Regions from separate parts of the Pseudarthrobacter sp. TE3704 genome, predicted to be linked through region 2. Evidence: predicted binding sites of a transcription regulator. Region 2 holds the regulator's gene; each other region holds the start of a gene.
What was found. The regulator LexA, encoded in region 2, represses DNA repair genes until DNA is damaged. The targets are predictions, from matches to a motif close to TCGAACANNTGTTCGA.
Positions count from the first base shown of each region.

Region 1: the regulator LexA is predicted to act here: its motif matches at 1,649-1,664, upstream of ACZ9BC_RS05930 (DUF6504 family protein).
Region 3: the regulator LexA is predicted to act here: its motif matches at 1,485-1,500, upstream of ACZ9BC_RS17800 (LexA family protein).
Region 4: the regulator LexA is predicted to act here: its motif matches at 3,160-3,175, upstream of ACZ9BC_RS00625 (shikimate dehydrogenase).

Region 1 covers NZ_JBWCCJ010000002.1:428,067-432,593, reverse strand. Annotated here, with positions in the region: gene ACZ9BC_RS05950 (SOS response-associated peptidase) at 1-301, shown strand, start outside; gene ACZ9BC_RS05945 (VOC family protein) at 344-766, opposite strand; gene ACZ9BC_RS05940 (chorismate mutase) at 786-1,106, shown strand; gene ACZ9BC_RS05935 (hypothetical protein) at 1,133-1,522, opposite strand; gene ACZ9BC_RS05930 (DUF6504 family protein) at 1,693-2,031, shown strand; gene ACZ9BC_RS05925 (DNA polymerase III subunit alpha) at 2,028-4,527, shown strand, end outside.
Region 2 covers NZ_JBWCCJ010000006.1:40,395-44,921, reverse strand. Annotated here, with positions in the region: gene ACZ9BC_RS16370 (ATP-dependent DNA helicase) at 1-824, shown strand, start outside; gene lexA (transcriptional repressor LexA) at 941-1,678, opposite strand; gene ACZ9BC_RS16360 (LysM peptidoglycan-binding domain-containing protein) at 2,034-2,492, shown strand; gene ACZ9BC_RS16355 (histidinol-phosphate transaminase) at 2,576-3,694, shown strand; gene hisB (imidazoleglycerol-phosphate dehydratase HisB) at 3,758-4,384, shown strand; gene hisH (imidazole glycerol phosphate synthase subunit HisH) at 4,381-4,527, shown strand, end outside.
Region 3 covers NZ_JBWCCJ010000007.1:23,084-27,610, reverse strand. Annotated here, with positions in the region: gene ACZ9BC_RS17810 (hypothetical protein) at 470-676, shown strand; gene ACZ9BC_RS17805 (hypothetical protein) at 918-1,070, opposite strand; gene ACZ9BC_RS17800 (LexA family protein) at 1,514-1,945, shown strand; gene ACZ9BC_RS17795 (Y-family DNA polymerase) at 1,955-3,253, shown strand; gene ACZ9BC_RS17790 (hypothetical protein) at 3,293-3,604, shown strand; gene ACZ9BC_RS17785 (ATP-dependent DNA ligase) at 3,792-4,527, shown strand, end outside.
Region 4 covers NZ_JBWCCJ010000001.1:122,677-127,203, forward strand. Annotated here, with positions in the region: gene pcaH (protocatechuate 3,4-dioxygenase subunit beta) at 1-223, opposite strand, end outside; gene ACZ9BC_RS00620 (bifunctional sugar phosphate isomerase/epimerase/4-hydroxyphenylpyruvate dioxygenase family protein) at 292-2,196, opposite strand; gene ACZ9BC_RS00625 (shikimate dehydrogenase) at 2,196-3,077, opposite strand; gene ACZ9BC_RS00630 (IclR family transcriptional regulator) at 3,206-4,036, opposite strand; gene ACZ9BC_RS00635 (MFS transporter) at 4,262-4,527, shown strand, end outside.

The sequences.
Region 1 (4,527 bases), on a different contig from region 2:
GGGCCAGTGGTTGCTTTCAACGTCCATCCTTACGACCGATACGCCGCCCCCGGGCAGTGAATCGACGGTCTTCGGAAAGCTGACCGCACTGCATGACCGGGTTCCCCTGCCCATGGACAAGGCGACTATGCAGGCGTGGCTCGATCCCGACGTGGATGACGCCGCCGGGCTGGTGGACCTGGTGCGGTCGGGGGTCAAGGACGTGGCAGCGGACTGGCGGGTGGAGTCCGTGGGCAAGGAGGTAGGCAACGTTCGTAACAACGGGCCGGAACTGATCCAGCCGGTGGAGGCACTGTTCTAGCAGCCCGGGATTCTCTAGCAGCCCAGGGACGCTGCCGCCGCCCTATACGGTGACCGCGCCGCCGTCGTCCACGGCCCAGGCGGGGTTGTACGCAACTTCCCAGCGGAAACCGTCGGGGTCGGCGAAGTAGCCGCTGTAGCCGCCCCAGGGCTGCGTCACCGGCTCGGCGATGATGGCGGCCCCCGCCGCTGCTGCCTCCGCCATGACCCGGTCCACCTCTTCCGTGCTGCCGAGGTTGTGGCTCAAGGTGATGCACGGCACCGGACCCGGAGCGCTGACGCCCGCCTCGGCCTGCATTTGCCGGGCGTCCCACAGCGAGAGCACCAGGCCGTGGTTTACCTGGATGAAGACGACGTCGCCGGGGACCTCCTGATGGACCGGCCAGCCGAGGCCCTCAACATAGAAGGCACGGGACGCCGGGACGCTGCGGACACCTAATGAGATGAAGTCGACTCGGGGCTGCATGCTTCGATACTGTCAGACGATGGCAACAATTCAAGGAAACGATAGAGACGCTTTGGCCGACAAGGAACAGCTCGCTGCCGTCCGGGTTGCTGTTGACGAAGTGGATGAGCAGATTGTCACCCTCATCGCCCGCCGCGAACGGCTGATCCGCATCGCCGGAACCCTGAAGGGCGACGACGCTGAAGTCCGCGCCCCGGGGCGGGTGGAACGGATCATCGAACATGTCCGGTCCGCGGCCGAAAAGAAGGACATCGATCCGGACATCGTCGAATCAACCTACCGCGCCATGATCTCCGGCTTCATCGAGCTCGAGATGCGGGTCCACAAAGAAAACAGCTGACCCTTTACAGGTCAGCTCACGCCTTCTTACAGTGCTTCATCCACCGGAACGCCGGACTGGAATTCCCGGCCGTCCGCCTCGCTGAAGCCTGTCATGACGTGTGACTTTCCGAGCCCATTAATGGCAGCGAGGGGAAAGTGGCCGGTGATGGTGTTCTCTGAGTGGGTTACGCCCGAGAGGTCGTAGTTCTCTTCCGTGCTTTGCTCGTGGCTGAACGAGTAGAAGGCGATGGGTTCGCCGTTCATGAATTCAATGCCGAGCCGCCGCTGGGATGAATAGTCCGGGCTGGCTGCGACAAGCCCCACCACGTAGGCGCCGGAGCCCGGAATGGTGCCGTCCAGGTCGAAGGTGGCCACCAGGGTTGAGTCCTGGGCTTTGATGCTGACCTGCTTGAGGAGTGCGTCTTTGGTGTCCATGGCACAATCCTGCTCCCTGGCGTACGGTCCGTCCACCCCTGTGAAGAGGAAACGGAGGAAGCCGGCGGGGCTTCTTTGTCCACCTGTAGATGCGTTGGCCGGGAACCGGGCGTAGACTGGACCTATTCGAATACATATTCGAATAGGTCCAGTTTCACCGGGAGGCGCCCATGGGCATGTTCAGCGAATCCGTTGATGTTGCCTGCGCTCCTGACGGCCAGCCGGTGAGCCTTACCTGGTCAGGACGTTCCTACGCTGTCTGTGCTGAACCAGTCCGCTGGTATGAACGGCGGCAATGGTGGGATGAAGTAAGCCGGGCACCGCTCGGAAGCGGACAGGGAGTGGTTGACCACGAAATCTGGCGTGTCCAGGTACTGCCGGTTGAAGCCGGCGAAAGCGCCCCTCGGCAGCAGGAAGAACCGCTCACCCTCGACCTCACCCGGCACATTGGCAGCGGCCGCTGGCGGCTGCTGCGGATCCATGACGGCCTCCGACCCTCACCAGCATGAGCTTTACGCATCTTCACGTCTCCACGGCATTCAGTGCCCACTATGGCGTCTCCTGGCCGGAAGAACTTGCCCAAAGCGCGGCAGCTGACGGTGCCACAGCGCTCGCCTGCACTGACCGCGACGGCCTGTACGGGACCATCAAGCACCTCAAGGCATGCATGGCGGCAGGAATCGATCCCATTGTTGGGGTGGACCTTGCAGTCTTTGACGACGACGGCGATCACCGCACCCAGGTGGCGGGCAGGGTGGTGGTGCTTGCACGCGGCCATAACAACGGGGCAGGGTACCGTGCCTTATGCCGGCTGGTCTCTGATGCCCATGCCCGGACCTCAGGGAAGTCCGGGGGCGCCGTCCCGGTGGCTGTCACACGCGCCGAGCTTGCCTCCCGGACCCTTGACCCCCACACACTCAAGCCGGTATTGACCGTCCTGCTCGGGCCGGATTCGGACGTCGGCCTGGCCATGGGAGGGCGGAGATACCTCCGGCCTCGGACACTGTTCAAGCAGTGGCTGGACGTCATGCCCGGCGGGACAGTGGTTGCCGAGATTGTCTCGCAGCTAAGTCCCCCAGGTTCCCCGCTGAGTACCTCCCACGCGGTGCGTATGCTCCGGCTCGCCGAAGAACACCACATCCCGGCGATCCTGACCAACGCCGTCAGGTACTGCGCGGCGGATGGAGCGCCCACTGCCGATGTGCTTGACTCTGCCCGCACCCTGAAGTCCCTGCCGGAACTTGCCAGGGAGCCCATGCTGCAGCCCACCGGCCAGGGATGGCTGAAAACATCGGCCCAGATGCTCCAACTTGGCAAGGAGATCATTTCCGCAGCAGGATTTGGCGCCGCAGACCTCAAACAACTGATGACCCAAACCGAGGCGCTCGCCGATCTGTGCCGGATCGATCCCACTACGGACATGGGGTGGAAACAACCGGTGGTTCCGGAGGCCTCGGTGATCGGGATCAACCAGGATCCCCATGATGAACTGGTCCAGCGTTGCCACGCCGGAATCGGCAGGAGGTTCCCCGGGATAAGCGGAGCCGGGGAGAGGGACATGCTTACCCGGCTGGAGCATGAACTGGGCATCATCCGGAATCTTGGCTTCTCCTCCTACTTCCTCACCGTCGCTGAAGTGTCACGGATGATCCAGGAGATGGGCGTCCGTGCTGCTGCCCGGGGGTCGGGGGCTTCCAGCTTGGTGAATTACCTGATTGATGTCAGCCAGGTAAACCCCCTCCAGCATGACCTGATCTTTGAACGCTTCCTTTCCCAGGACCGTGCCACTCTTCCTGACATAGACATCGACGTCGAAAGCGCGGAGCGCCATAACGTGTACCGGCGGATTTTCGAGAGGTTCGGTGCCGAACGCGTCACGCTGATGAGCATGCAGAACGGCTACCGCGCCAGGGGTGCCGTGCGCGACGCCGGTATGGCGCTGGGCATGGACGACGGCGAGGTAGGGGAGATCGCCAAACAGTTGTGGCGTTTTTCGGCCGGCAAATTCCGGGAGGCGCTGCAGGAAAAGCCTGAACTGCGGGAGTTTGCCGGAAGGGTTGAGCGGCGCGATGCTGCCGGAAACCAGCAATTGGACCTGCTGGTTGACCTGACTGAACGCCTTGACCGGCTGCCCCGCCACATTTCCATGCATCCCTGCGGAGTGATCCTGGGTGATGCCTCCCTGCTGGACCGCACCCCGGTCCAGCCCAGCGGTCTCGGGCTGCCCATGAGCCAGTTCGATAAGCACGACATGGATCCCATGGGCATGCTCAAGCTTGATGTCCTGGGTGTCCGGATGCAAAGCGCCATGGCTTTTGCTGTCCGGGAGATCATCCGCATCCATCCCACGAAAGAGGACGTGGTGGCTGCCGGGAATCATCCTCCCGGCCAGGGCGGGTCGGGACCTGACTACATCGCGGACAACGGCCACATCGACCTCAATGCAGTGCCCCTCGATGATGAAGCCACGTTCGAGCTGATCAGGAGCACGCACACCCTTGGCTGCTTCCAAATCGAATCCCCGGGCCAGCGTGAACTGATCGGCAAGATGGCGCCGCGGGAGTTCAACGACCTCATCATTGATATTTCCCTGTTCCGTCCCGGTCCCATGAAATCTGACATGGTGCGGCCCTTCCTGGAACACCGGCACGGATTCGCCCCCGAGGTCTACCCCCACCCGCTCCTGAAGCCTGTTCTTCAGGAAACCCACGGGGTGACGGTTTTCCACGAACAGATCCTCAGGACATTCGACGTGATGACCGGCTGCGGGCTTGCGAAGGCCGATGAGTTCCGCCGGGCCCTCAGCAGCGAGGATGGCGAATCCCAGGTTGAGGAGTATTTCCGCAAGCAAGCAAAGGCCAGGAATTTTTCCCCCGATGTCATCGACAAGGTATGGGAAACCCTGAAGTCCTTTGCCAGCTTTGGGTTCTGCAAAGCTCACGGAGCTGCCTTCGCTGTCCCCACCTACCAGTCAGCATGGTTGAAAGCGCACCATCCCGAGGCGT
Region 2 (4,527 bases):
CCCTGATCAACATCGCACCGCTGTCCGTCGCCGGACGGTTGCGGGAGGGGCTTTTCGCCGGCCACACCGTGGTTTTGACGTCTGCCACGCTTGCCATCGGTTCCGCTTTCGAACCGGCCGCCGGCGGGCTGGGCCTGGTGGGCGAGGGTGCTCCCAGCTGGACCGGCGTGGACGTGGGATCGCCCTTCGACTACCCGAAACAGGGCATCCTCTATGTGGCCGGGCACCTGCCCAAACCCGGCAGGGGTGCGTCCCCTGAATCCCTGGCTGAGCTGGAGGCGCTCATCCGTGCATCGGGCGGCGGAGCGCTCTGCCTCTTCTCCTCCAGGCGCGCCGCGGAAGAAGCCGCCGAGGCCCTCCGGCCCAAGCTGGGCATGACCGTCCTCTGCCAGGGCGACTCCACCATGACGGCCCTGGTCAAGCAGTTCGCCGACGAGCCCGACACCTGCCTGTTCGGCACTATGTCCCTCTGGCAGGGAGTGGATGTGCCGGGCGGGTCCTGCCGGCTGGTGGTCATCGACCGGATTCCGTTCCCGCGGCCGGATGATCCCCTCATGACAGCACGTTCCCGGGCGGTGGCCCAAGCCGGCGGAAACGGCTTTATGTCGGTCTCGGCAACCCACGCCGCCATTCGGCTGGCGCAGGGAGCCGGCCGGCTGATCCGGTCCACCGGCGACAAGGGAGTAGTGGCAGTTCTGGATTCCCGGCTGGCCACGGAGCGGTATGCAGGATTCCTGCGGGCTGCCCTGCCGCCGTTCTGGGCCACCACGGACCGGAAGACCGCGGTGGCGGCCCTTGAGAGGCTGGCAGGGGAGTCCAACTGAGGCGATTCCAACTGAAAAGACGGCACCTTCCCTGAACTGAACTGCTCCCCGGGACCAGTTCAAACCCGGGAAGGTGCCGTCTTTTGGATTTTTGGCTGTAACAGGCCTTGTTGTTCCTAGAGTGAGCGCAGGACCGAGACCACTTTGCCCATGATGGTGGCGTGATCGCCAAGAATGGGTTCGTACTGCGTGTTCTGCGGGAGCAGCCATGTGTGGCCGTCACGCTGGCGGAAGGTCTTGACGGTGGCTTCATCGTCCAGGAGCGCGGCCACGATGTCGCCGTTGGCGGCGTCCGCCTGGCGGCGGACCACCACCCAGTCGCCGTCGCAGATGGCTGCGTCCACCATGGAGTCACCAGCCACTTTGAGCATAAAGAGCTCGCCCTGGCCCACCAGTTGGCGGGGCAGCGGCATGACATCCTCCACCAGCTGGTCCGCCAGGATGGGGCCGCCGGCAGCAATGCGGCCAACCAGGGGAACCATTGCCGTATCCAGTGCCGTGGGCAGCGCGGTGACTGTTGCGCCGGCGCCAGGCGCCGAAGCGGCCGCAGGCTGGTTCGCCGTCTTGGCCGCCCCGCCGTCTAACGTGAGGGGCATCAGCACCTCCATGGCGCGCGGCCGCTTCGGATCCCGGCGGAGATATCCCAGTTTCTCCAGCTGCGAGAGCTGGTGCGTCACGCTTGAGAGGCTTGCGAGCCCCACCGTATCGCCGATTTCACGCATGGACGGCGGATAGCCGTTGTCATTGACGGAGCGCTGGATGGTTTCGAGGATTTTTTTCTGCCGGGGGGTCAACCCTTTGGCGGTCTTCTTCGGCTGCGGGGCTGCCCTGCCCCCGGTGGCTGCTGCTGCCATATTCGCCAATGCCTTTCGGTTGCCACCGGGCTTGTCGCTGCGCCGGACTGGGTGAGCTTCCCTCAATGTCAGACCCTGCTGATCAACTTCAAGGGTGGTTGTTCTTTCCTTCAAAACTAGGCCAGCCACATTGCTTTTTCAAACATTTGTTCTAGCGAGTCTCGACATTGTTCGTTGATAGGTGCTAAAACTGAAGGAGCAAAGTTCGAACATGTGTTCTACTCGAAGCTTGCATCATTCGAATACAGCGTGCGTTTTTCGAAGAACCAGCCGGAGTGCCGGCGGTGCAGCAGCGGAGCGGGACATAGAAGCAGCAAGGTCGGGCAGCACAGTACGGTCCAGGAGGGCTCAGTTCATGTCAGCTATATCCGCTTCGCAGGCCAAGGGTCCGCGCGTTCATTCCCATCAGCCAGCACACCAGCTTCTGTCGCAGCGGGACAGGTCCCGGTCCGCGCAGGTGCCGGCGGGTACGCCGGAGTCTCCGGGCAAGCCGGCGCCCCTGCCGCCGTTGCGCCTGACGCGCCGGGGCAAGATTGTCCTGATTGGGATTCCCTTGGTGCTGTTGGCTGCCCTGCTGCTTTCCCTGGCGGGATTCTTCAACTCGCCCGCCAAGGCGTCCGATGCGCCGGAGGACCTGTCGGTGACCCCCACCGTCACTGTGACCGTCCAGCCCGGTGAGTCGCTGTGGGCCATCGCTGGCACTGTTGCCCCTGACCGGGACGCCCGCGATGTGATTGCGGACATCGTCCAGCTCAACAACCTCCCGGCCGGAGCAGTCCTCCCCGGGCAGCAGCTCTACGTCCCCACCCGCTGAAGCCGCAGAGGTCCGTGCACGCTGAGCGCGAACAGGGGGCCGTCACATTTTCCGGTCTCCGGAACGGCCACTAAACTGTTCAGGTGAATGACCAGCTTGAGCGTCTGAACCGGCTTCCCCTCCGCAGCAACCTCCGCGGGCTGACCCCCTATGGGGCGCCTCAGCTGGATGTCCCCATCCTTCTCAACGTCAACGAAAACACCCATGGTGTTCCCGCGGACGTACGGGCCGCCATCACCGCCGCGGTAACGGAGGCCGCCGCCGGGCTCAACCGCTACCCGGACCGGGAGTTCACCGAGCTTCGGCAGGCGTTGGCCGAGTACCTGGGGCATGGACTGGATGAGACCAATCTCTGGGCGGCCAACGGTTCCAACGAGGTGCTCCAGCAGATCCTGCAGGCATTCGGCGGTCCGGGCCGTACGGCGCTGGGCTTCCCTCCCACGTATTCGATGTACCCGCTGCTCGCCAGCGGCACCGACACTGAATACATCACAGGCGAACGCGCCGAAGGGTACGGCCTCAGTGCCGAATCCGCAGCACGCCAAGTCAAGGAACTGCAGCCAAACATCGTTTTCCTGAGCTCGCCCAACAACCCCACCGGCACGGGTTTGGGACTGGATGTTGTGGAGGGCGTCTATTCCGCCGGTGAGGCCAGCCAGACAATCGTGATCGTGGACGAGGCTTACCACGAATTTGCCCACGACGGCACGCCGAGTGCCCTGACCCTGCTGCCGGGGCGCGAGCGGCTCATTGTCACCCGGACCATGAGCAAGGCTTTTGCCCTGGCCGGTGCCCGGCTGGGCTACATGGCCGCAGCACCCGAGGTCACGGACGCCCTGCGCCTCGTCCGGCTGCCCTACCACCTGTCCGCCGTCACCCAGGCCACGGCCCTGGCCGCCCTGCAGCACCGCGAGGCACTGATGGCCGATGTTGATGACATCAAGCGGCAGCGTGACCGGATCGTCTCGGAACTGACCAGGATGGGCCTCAAGCCCGCTGCCTCGGACTCCAACTTCGTCTTCTTCGGCGGACTGGATCGGCCCCACGACGTCTGGCAGCAGCTGCTGGACGCCGGTGTGCTCATCCGGGACGTCGGAATCCCCGGCCACCTGCGCGTGACCGCCGGGACTGAGACCGAAACCACAGCCTTCCTCACGTCCCTGGAAAGCATCCTTGCAAGCCAGGCTGCCCTTCCAGCCTAGACTTGACGTACCGGGCGCTGGGCGCCCCCGAATCAAACCTTCTGCCTTAAAGGACACCTGACCATGAGTTCCACCGGTTCGAACGCGGCCGCCTCCCGGACTGCGCGCATGGAGCGTGCCACCAGCGAGTCGTCCGTGCTCGTGGAAATCAACCTCGACGGCACCGGCATCTCGGACATCGACACGTCCGTGCCGTTCTACGACCACATGCTCACGGCGCTGTGCAAGCACTCGCTCATCGACATGACGGTGAAGGCCACCGGCGACATCCACATCGATGTCCACCACACCGTGGAAGACGTCGCCATCACCTTCGGTGAGGTGCTGCGGACCGCCCTGGGCAACAAGGCCGGGATCCGCCGGTTCGGCGAAGCCACCGTTCCCCTGGACGAAGCGCTGGCCCATGCCGTCGTGGACGTTTCCGGGCGGCCCTACCTGGTGCACGGCGGCGAGCCGGCCGGTCAGGAGTACCACCTCATCGGCGGCCACTTCACAGGCTCCCTGACCCGGCACGTCTTCGAAGCCATCACGCTGCACGCAGGGATCTGCCTGCACATGAACGTGATCGCGGGCCGCGACCCGCACCACATCGTGGAAGCGCAGTTCAAGGCGTTCGCCCGGGCGCTGCGCGCTGCCGTGGAGCCGGATCCCCGCGTTGAAGGCATCCCGTCCACCAAGGGCGCGCTGTGAGCGGCCAGGTCCTGAAAGACGGGGCCATCATCGATCCCTCTGCGTCCCGGAAGCTGCCCTCGCCGGAGGGAAAGCCCACGGTCACCGTCCTGGACTATGGCTCGGGCAACGTCCGGTCGGCCGTGCGCGCCCTGGAACGGGCC
Region 3 (4,527 bases), on a different contig from region 2:
CGCCCATCAACTGGTTGAAGCGCAGCGAAAACCAGTGCGAGCCCACCGAGCATGCAGTCCCGGCGAAGGGTGGTCGACGAAGGGAACGCGGTGCCCGCTGCTAGACACCACGTTCACTAGTAAGGCTACTTACTATCTAGCCTCTTGATAAGGCCGTACTGACGCCCGGACATGTCTGGCGGCAGTCGGTATGGCATGCTCGAAGGCGTAAGCAGCAGGATGTTTACAGGCAGCGGGTGCGCGTTCCAAGCGTGCGGACCCGCTGCCGCTTCCTCACGCATTCCTCGGCGTTGATAGCGTAGGGATTGTCTCGCCAGTCGCAGCGGAACTCGGGGGAGTTTTCCTCCTGGCGGGACATCTATTCAGGGGGCCGGGTATGGGAATACGAAGTTTTTTCAGGAGAGGCCGGACAGCGGCGGGCGCGACGGATGGTTCAACAGCCGTCGTTGAGCCGCAGGCGGAGGAACCGTTGACGCCTGAAGAGCTGGCGGAGCTCCAGGAGGCCTGGGCGGAATTCGCCGAAGCGGCTAAAGGATCAGGGGTGAACAGGGTTCACGCCTGTACGCGTAACGGCAAGCCCTGGCAAAAAGACCCCGCGGCCGTGCGCAGCATGGCGGCCTTGCTGCGCCGCGTACGGGATGAGGACACAACACCCGGCAGCGAACCGGCCGGGTAGGGCCGGGTCGACCCTGGTCGGGCGGCCCGGCCTGCGCCCTGGTTTAGGTTTCCTGGTCCTTCCGGACCTTGGAGATGGTGCGGTAGGCGGTGATGGAAGCGCCAAGCGCTGCCAGCGAGAGCATGAAGTTCACGATCGTCAGTGCTTCCATGAGGGTTTCCTTATCGGTGAGTTGAACCTAGGCTAAGAAGGAGCCCGGTGGCCGCAACCCTTGCGGTCACGACCACCGGATTTTCAGTAGCTACGCCTTCCTTGCTTTACGCTTACGCTTCCGAGTTGCCGCTCGGGAGCGTTTGCTCGTTAGGAGCGCGTTCCGCGTGGAAAGCAGAGCGATGACAGCTGTCGCCAGGCTCACGACCGAAGTCGCGAGCTTGATCAGTTCGTCGATGCTCATGTAGCCACCTCCTTCCTGCCCCGCCGTGCGAGGCCCCCACTGGTCCAGCCGGTCGAGGGTGGGCCGTCAACCCCGAAGAGCGCACGGGCAGGTCCGCGAAGTAAGGGAGCGAAGCGACCGCGTGGGCCTGGACGGGAGCGTGGGTTGACGGGTCGGGCCCCCGGACGGCTACGATCAGTGGCCTTGTACGGAGAACAACCCAGCCACATGTAAGGCAAAAACAGGCTCTTACAGGCCGGAGCGCAGCGCAGGACCGGTTCCTGGATGGAGCGCAGCGGAGTCCAGGGCTTGAGGGTACGGGTTATGCCCACTGGCGGGCAGGTGGAGCCCTCCGCACAGCTCAAAGCTGTCCCCATTGGGTATAACCCGTTCCTTTTGGTGCCCGTGTCAGAGCTCCAGGGTAGGATTACCTGATCGAACATATATTCGAATAAGGGTGTGTTGTGGGCGTTATTGTCGGTCCTCGTGTGATAGAGGCGGGGGTGTCTTTGTTGTCGGTGCTGGTCTCTCCGGTGCCGGTGGCGGCGGGGTTTCCGTCGCCGGCGCAGGACTATTTCGATGGTCGGATTGACCTGAACGCGCACCTGATCAAGGACGTCACCAGCACCTATGTGGTGCGGGTGTCCGGGGAGTCGATGACAGGCGCCGGGATCAGTGACGGGGATGAGCTGATCGTGAACCGGGCGCTGGAGCCGCACGACGGGTCCGTGGTCGTCGCGGTCCTGGACGGGGAGCTGACAATCAAGCGTCTGCGCATCACCCCGGAAGGGGTGGTGCTGCAGGCGGAGAATCCGGCGTACCCGGACATTGAAGTGCCGGCCCTGTCCGACCTGACTATTTGGGGCGTCGCTGTCCGATGTTTGCATCACGTTTAGGGTGCGGCGATGTCTAAGCCGGCGTTGATGCGGCATATGCCGCAGATCGCGCACGTGGACGTGAACTGTTTCTACGCTTCCGCGGAGCGGGCGTTCGACCCTTCCCTGGAAGGCAAGCCCGTGATCGTGCTGTCCAACAATGACGGCTGCGCGGTTACCCGCTCCCCCGAGGCCAAAGCCCTCGGCATCGCCATGGGTGATCCCTGGTTCAAGCTCGCCCCGCGGGCGAAGGAATGGGACCTCGTCGCGCTGTCGAGCAACTACGAGCTGTACGGGGACATCAGCGCCCGGGTGATGGAGCTGCTGGGCCGGTACTCGGCCTGGCTGGAGGTCTACAGCATCGACGAGGCCTTCCTCGGCGTCAAAGGCACCCCCGCCGAGCTGGCCGCAATGGGACGCTCGATGAAGGCGGCGGTCCGGCGGAACGTCGGTGTGCCGGTCTGTGTCGGGATCGCGCCGACAAAAACGCTGGCGAAGCTGGCCAACAAGTGGGCGAAGAACAACAAGGCCTTCGCGGGGGTGTGCCACTGGGACTCCGTCCCCACCGCGGAGCGGGAGGCCCTGCTGGGCCGACTGTCCGTCGAGGAAGTGTGGGGCATCGCCGGGCGGCTAACCAGGCGGCTGAACGTGATGGGCATCTTCACCATCGCCGACCTGCTCCGGGCAGATCCCGTCGCGATCCGGGACAAGTTCAACGTAGTCATGATGCGCACCGTCCTGGAACTGCAGGGCACCCCCTGCATCCCCATGGAAGAGGAACGGATCGGGCGGGACCAGCTGATCTTCTCCCGTTCGTTCGCCAAACCCATCACCACCGCCGCGGGGATCCGGCAGGTCATGAGCGTGTACGGGCAGCAGGCATCGGCGCGGCTGGCCAAACACGGGCTGCAGGCCAAGGTCCTGACCGCGTTCGCCGGAACCTCGCACTTCAACGCAAACGACGCCTCCTACCCTTCGGTGTGTGTGCCGTTGCCGATGCCCACGGCGGACCCGGTGATCCTGACCAAAGCCGGCCACGCGCTCCTGCCCCGGATTGTCGAGGGCGTCCGGTACGCCCGGGCAGGGATCATGGTCACTGACCTGCGCCCCTCCGGCAACCAGGCACCGCTGTCATTGTTCGAGAATCCGCACGAGGAACGCCAGATCGGAACCCTGCTCGAAGACGTCACGCGCCGGTACGGGCGCGGCTCGATCGGCCTGGGCCACGGAGGGATCCGGGGCGGGCCGGACTGGACCATGAAACGCGACATGCTCTCCCCCAGATACACCACCCACTGGGACGAACTCCCCCTCGTCAAAGCCGCCTAAACGGCCGCTCTCTGCACCACCCAGGAAGAAAACAAGCACATGACCATCACCCCTGAAGCCCCTACCCTCAACACCCCTGTGGACGTCCGGTTCACCACTGCCGGGACTCCCCTGGCCGTCCGCTACGACGGCAAGATTTGGGCGGTGGCAGCCGAGCCGCTGCACTGGTTTACCAGGGACTCTTGGTGGGAAACCCGCCGCAGCGTCCCCGTCGGCGTCGGAAACGTCGTGGACATCGAACACTGGCGCGTCCAAGTGCGTCGCACATCAGACTCGCCGCTGCGGACCTTTGAACTGCGCCGTGATCCTCTCTCGGAGCAATGGTTGCTGGAATCCGTCACCGAAGATTGATGCACATCCTGCGAAGCGGGCAACGGCTGTGGGAGGGGACGGGTCTTAAATACCGAAGGCCCCGATCTCCCGGGGCCTTCTAACCAGCAGCCGAAGCCAACTGGGGGTGTAACACCACACTACCAACAACCGGATCCGACCTTCCAGATCACAGATGTCCACCGGTCGTTGTACGTAGTGTGAGGCTATGGGACCCACAATCCGGTCGGGGGCAGGACTACCGACAGGCCTTGAACCTCCAGTAAAAGTCGCCCTGGCACGGCCAATCGCCAAGATGCCGCGCGGTGACGCATCGCACGGAACTTTAATGTTTGAACCTAAGTGGGATGGGTATAGGTGTGTTGCGGTCAGGGATAAGCACGCAGCCAGGCTCTGGAGCCGGCAAGGGAAGGAACTGACTGGGTACTTCCCTGAACTTTGTTCAGCGGTCGCTTCGGCCGTTCCCCCGGGATGTGTGATCGACGGCGAAGCCGTGATCTGGAGCCAGGGCCGGCTGAACTTCGACGCCCTGCAGCAGCGCCTGGGCGCAGGACCAAAGACCCTGCCAGGGCTGGTCGCGGCAGCTCCTGCCAACTACGTAGCTTTCGATGTCCTTGCTGTGGCCGGTCACGACGCAAGGGACCTGCCGCTGAGCGACCGGCGTGCGCTCCTGGAAGAACTCGCCACGGGCTGGGAACCGCCGCTGTCCCTCTCCCCCACCACCACTGACCGCGGCGTAGCCGAACAGTGGCTCGAAGAGTTGCCCCATACCGGGATCGAAGGGCTGGTCATTAAAAGCCTGAACCAGCCATACACGCCCGGCGTCCGTTCCTGGTGGAAGCTTAAGCACAGGGAAACCCTGGACATCATCTGCGGCGCTGTGATCGGGCCGATCACTCAACCCTCGGAGGTCGTCGCCGGTCTTCTCCTGGACGGCGAGCTGT
Region 4 (4,527 bases), on a different contig from region 2:
GGTGGCGCAGGATGCTGCTGCGGTACGGCGGGTAGTCCAGGCGGGGCTGGGTCTCGGCCGGGGCACCGTCTTTGAGTGCCCGCTTGTAGGCGTCGGCCAGGCCGTTGATCTCGTCGCTGAGGTCCTGCTGTGTTTCCACGGCGCGGTCCAGCTGCGCGTGTCCTGCCTTGGGTTCGGCAGCCGGTACAAGCTCGTCCGTCTGCGCGGTAGTTTCGTGCGGCACGGCTGGCTCCTTTCTGGTGTTCGGTCTCGTTTGGGAAGGTGTGCGGGTCTGGCGGTCAATCGCGCCGGTCAGTGGCGCTGGAGGGATGCGTGCTGGCGGTGGTCGTACTGGACGGCATGCCGGACCGGGGCGTTGGGGGCCCCGTACCCGTCGTAGCTGCCGCGGCGTTCCACCATCTCGAAGAACACGCTGCCCACCGTGGCGGTGTAGAAGTGCAGGAATTCCCCGCTGGCATCGCGGTCGTACAGGAGGTTGAGTTCCTGCAGGGTGGCCAGGAACCCGGGTTCCAGGTCGAACCGGGCATCGAGGTCCTCGTAATAGTTGGCCGGGATCTGCAGGAACTCCAGGCCCCGCTCCCGGGCGGCCCGGGCGGTGGCCACGAGGTTGTCCACGGCGAAGGCGATGTGTTCCTGGTAGGTTTTCCGGACTTCGCTCTGCGCCTGCTGCGCCGGTGCCAGGTTCAGCACCAGCCGCACGGCGCCGTCGGTGGTCTGCATGACCTGTGAGCGGACCAGCCCGCTGGGGCTGGGAACTTCGGCGAAGGGCTGCGGCTCCAGGGCCAGGGCGCTGGTGTAGAAAAGTACGGCTTCGTCAAAGTGCTGCCACGGCTGCGCCAGGTTGACGTGGTCGATGACGGCGCCGGCTCCGCTCGAGGAGCGCTCCAGGCCCCCGCCGAGCTCACCGGCCTGCCGGAATTCAGCAGTCCACGCCGCGGTGCCGTCCGGGCTGCCCTGGCACAGGAAGATTTCGGTGGAGTCCGGGGCCGAGATGCCCTGGAACACTTCCTCGTCGGCCTGGACCTTGCGGGCCACCACCGGTGCCTTGAGCTGCTGGGCCCGGGCGGACGCAATGACCGGCGAATCGACGTCGAAGCCCAGCGCGGCGATGGCGGGTTCGGCATGCGAGGCCGCCTGCTCGTTGATGATCACGCGGGCCTGGCCCATGGTCCAGAGCTGGACGTCCTTGGTGCGGTGCCGGCCCTCGAATGCGAAGCCGAGCTGGCCCAGGAGCTTCTCGAGCTGCGCGGTATCGTCCGCCTTCACCTCGGCGAAGTTGAAGCCGGCCGGTTCGTTCACCTTGGGCAGGGTGGCCAGTTCCATGGGATAACGACGGCGGATGGCGGCACTGCCGCCCCCTTCGGCTTCCGCCGCGGCGGCGAGCCATTTGGCGCTCTGTTCCTCCAGCCAGATCAGCGAGCGCATGGCGTCCACGGCGGTACGGTCAACATCCGACTGGCGGAAGACGTCGTTGAAGACCTCCAGGGAGACCGGGCCGGTGTAGCCGGCGCGGACCACGTGGCCCATGAATTTGGCGAGCTCGAACTGGCCCTCGCCCGGAAACACGCGGTAGTGGCGGCTCCAGGAGAGCACGTCCATGGTGAGTTTCGGGGCATCTGCCACCTGGACGAAGAAGATCTTGTCCGCGTTGATGTCCTCGATGGGCGCCGTATCCCAGTCGCGGGACAGGATGTGGAAGGAGTCCAGGCAGGTCCCAAGGTTGGGATGGTCCACCATCTCCACCAGGCGGTAGGCGTGCTCGTAGTCGTTGACGTACTTGCCCCAGGCCAATGCTTCGTAGGCCACCTTGATGCCGTGGTCGCCGGCCAGCTCGGCAAGCTGCGCCAACTGTGAGGCCCTGAGTCCGTCGTCGTCAATGGTTGCCGTGGCAACGTTGGAGCAGACCAGGATGGTGTCCATGCCAAGGCGGGACATCAGCCCGAATTTTGCCTCGGCCCGCCGGAGGTTGGCCTTGAGCAGGTCCGGCGTGACGCCGTCGAAATCGCGGAACGGCTGGTAGAGGTCAAGGCCCAGGCCCAGGTCAGCGGCCATCTTCCGGACATCCTCGGGACCCAGGGTGGAGGTGACCAGGTCCTGCTCAAAGATCTCAATGCCGTCGAACCCTGCAATGGCGCAGGCCTGCATCTTTTCCTTCAGCGTGCCGGAGAGGCAGACGGTGGCGATTCCGGTGCGCATCAGGCTGCCACCTCCTCGGCGGCCACGAGTTCCAGGAAATGCGAGCGCATGCGGTCCGGGTCCGGTTCCAGTCCGGTGAAGATCCGGAAGGCGTCGGCGGCCTGGCCCACTGCCATGCGGCCTCCGTCCAGCACGGCGCAGCCCTTGGCCCGGGCGCCCCGGACCAGTTCGGTGTCGATGGGGCGGTAGACGATGTCCGCAACCCAGTGCCGGGCTTCCAGCAGGCCAAGGTCCAGCGGGACGCCGGGGTGCGCGGCCATGCCAACGGGGGTGCAGTGCACCAGGCCGTCGGTGAGCGGCATCAGCTGCGGCAGCTCCGCCGTCGTATGGGCTGTGACGGTGCTGTCCGGAAAGAAACCGGCCAGTTCGGCGGCGCGCTCAGCGGCGCGCTCAGGAGCCACGTCCACCAGGTCGAGTGCCTTGACGCCGGCGGAGAGCAGGGCGTAGGCGACGGCTGAACCGGCACCGCCGGCTCCGAGCTGGACCACGCGGTCCAGCTTCGCGCCGGGGAGGCCGGAAGCGAGGGCGGCGCCGAAGCCGGAGAAGTCAGTGTTGTGGCCGATGAAGCGGCCGTCCTCGATCACCACGGTGTTGACGGCGCCAAGCTTCAGGGCGTCCGGGGAGATGACATCCAGGTACTGCAGGACCAGCTGCTTGCAGGGGTGGGTGATGTTCAGTCCGTTGAAGCCGAGGGCGCGGGCGTTCTGGAGCAACTGGCCGACGGATTCGCCCGGCAGGCCCAGTTCCAGGAGGTCGATGGGGCGGTAAAGGTAGCGCAGGCCCTGCACATCACCTTCGCGTTCGTGCATGTAAGGGGTGAGTGACGGCGTCACGCCATCGCCGACCAGTCCCACCAGGTAGGACTCAGTTCGATTACTCATCCGTGCAGCTCCTTTGGTAACGGCACCGGAAGCGGACGTCCGCGCGTGGCGGAAGGTGCGGTTCCGGTGTTGGAAATAACAGTACAACAATTGTTCATCTATCGCACTAGCGTTCGTCATACGAACAGTTAGCGTTGCGGCAGCCGTGCGGCCAGCTCCGCGGCAGCGTCCTGCAGCAGCGGCACGTGCGCTTCCAGTGCCTCCAGGCTCAGGCGGAAGACCGGAACCGCAGTGGCCAGGGAGGCAAAGGCGTGGCCCTGGCCATTCAGCAGGGGCACGGCAACGGCGCGCATGCCGGCCTCGTTCTCCTCGTCCATCACCGCATAGCCCCGGCGGCGCGTGCGTTCAATCTCGTCGCGGAACAGTTGCCTGTCGGTGATGGATTTATCGGTCAATGCCTCCAGCGGCAGCTCCGCCAGCAGCCGCTCGCGCTCCGCATCCTCCGCGAAAGCCACCAGGGCCTTGCCCACCGCGGTGGTGGAGAGGGAGCCCAGATGCCCGGGGTCGGAGGTGACGCGGAAGATCTGCGGACCGTCCACCTTGTTGACGGTGAGGTGGTGGTTCCCGTCGCGGACGCTCAGAATCGTCGCCTCACCCGTCTGCTCGGTCACGCGCCGCAGCACAGGCATGGCCGTGCCGGCAAAGCCGTGGTGGTTGGAAACCCGCTGGCCCAGCTGGAAGATCCGCAGCCCAAGATGGTAGCGGCGGCCATCCGGTTCATAATCCACGAACCCGTCCCGGGCCAGCGAGCCAAGGAGCCGGTACGTGGTGCTGAACGGCAGCTCCGCGCGGCGTGAAATCTCCGCCGCGCTGGCGCCCCGGGGCTCATCCCCCAGGAGGACCAGGAGGCTCAGCGCCTTGCCCACCATGTCCGTGCGGTCGGCCTTTTTCCCTGCAGTCCCGGACCCGCGGGCATCAGCGGGAACATCATCGGCCACTGTGGTTTGGTTCACACTCATACCTCGATGTTGCCACAATGTGAGAGCTATTTCTAGATCGTGATTATTTTCTTGACAGGTGACAGCCCTCACAGCCATCATTGCTGTATCGCACAAGCAGCTCTCACCATGCGGCTACTTGTCCCGGATCTACTGTTCGATCCAGCGCATAGCGCCCCCGCCCGCACCCAGGCGGCTGCGACCAAGTTTTAAATTCGCGACAATGTCGTCACACAAAGGAACTCCATGAGCCAGACACTTCCGTCCGCCGGAGCGGGCACCGCCACCCATGGCGGGACGCCCAAGAAGGCGGCCCTCGCCAGCTTCCTGGGCAGCGCCGTCGAATACTACGACTTCTTCATCTTCGGCTCCGCAGCCGCGCTGATCTTCCCCACCGTCTTCTTCCCGGACGCTGATGCCAACGCCGCCATCATGTCCTTTGCAACCTTTGGTTTCGCATACGTCGCGCGCCCCGTGGGCGCCGTGATCCTGGGCCACTTCGGCGACCGGGT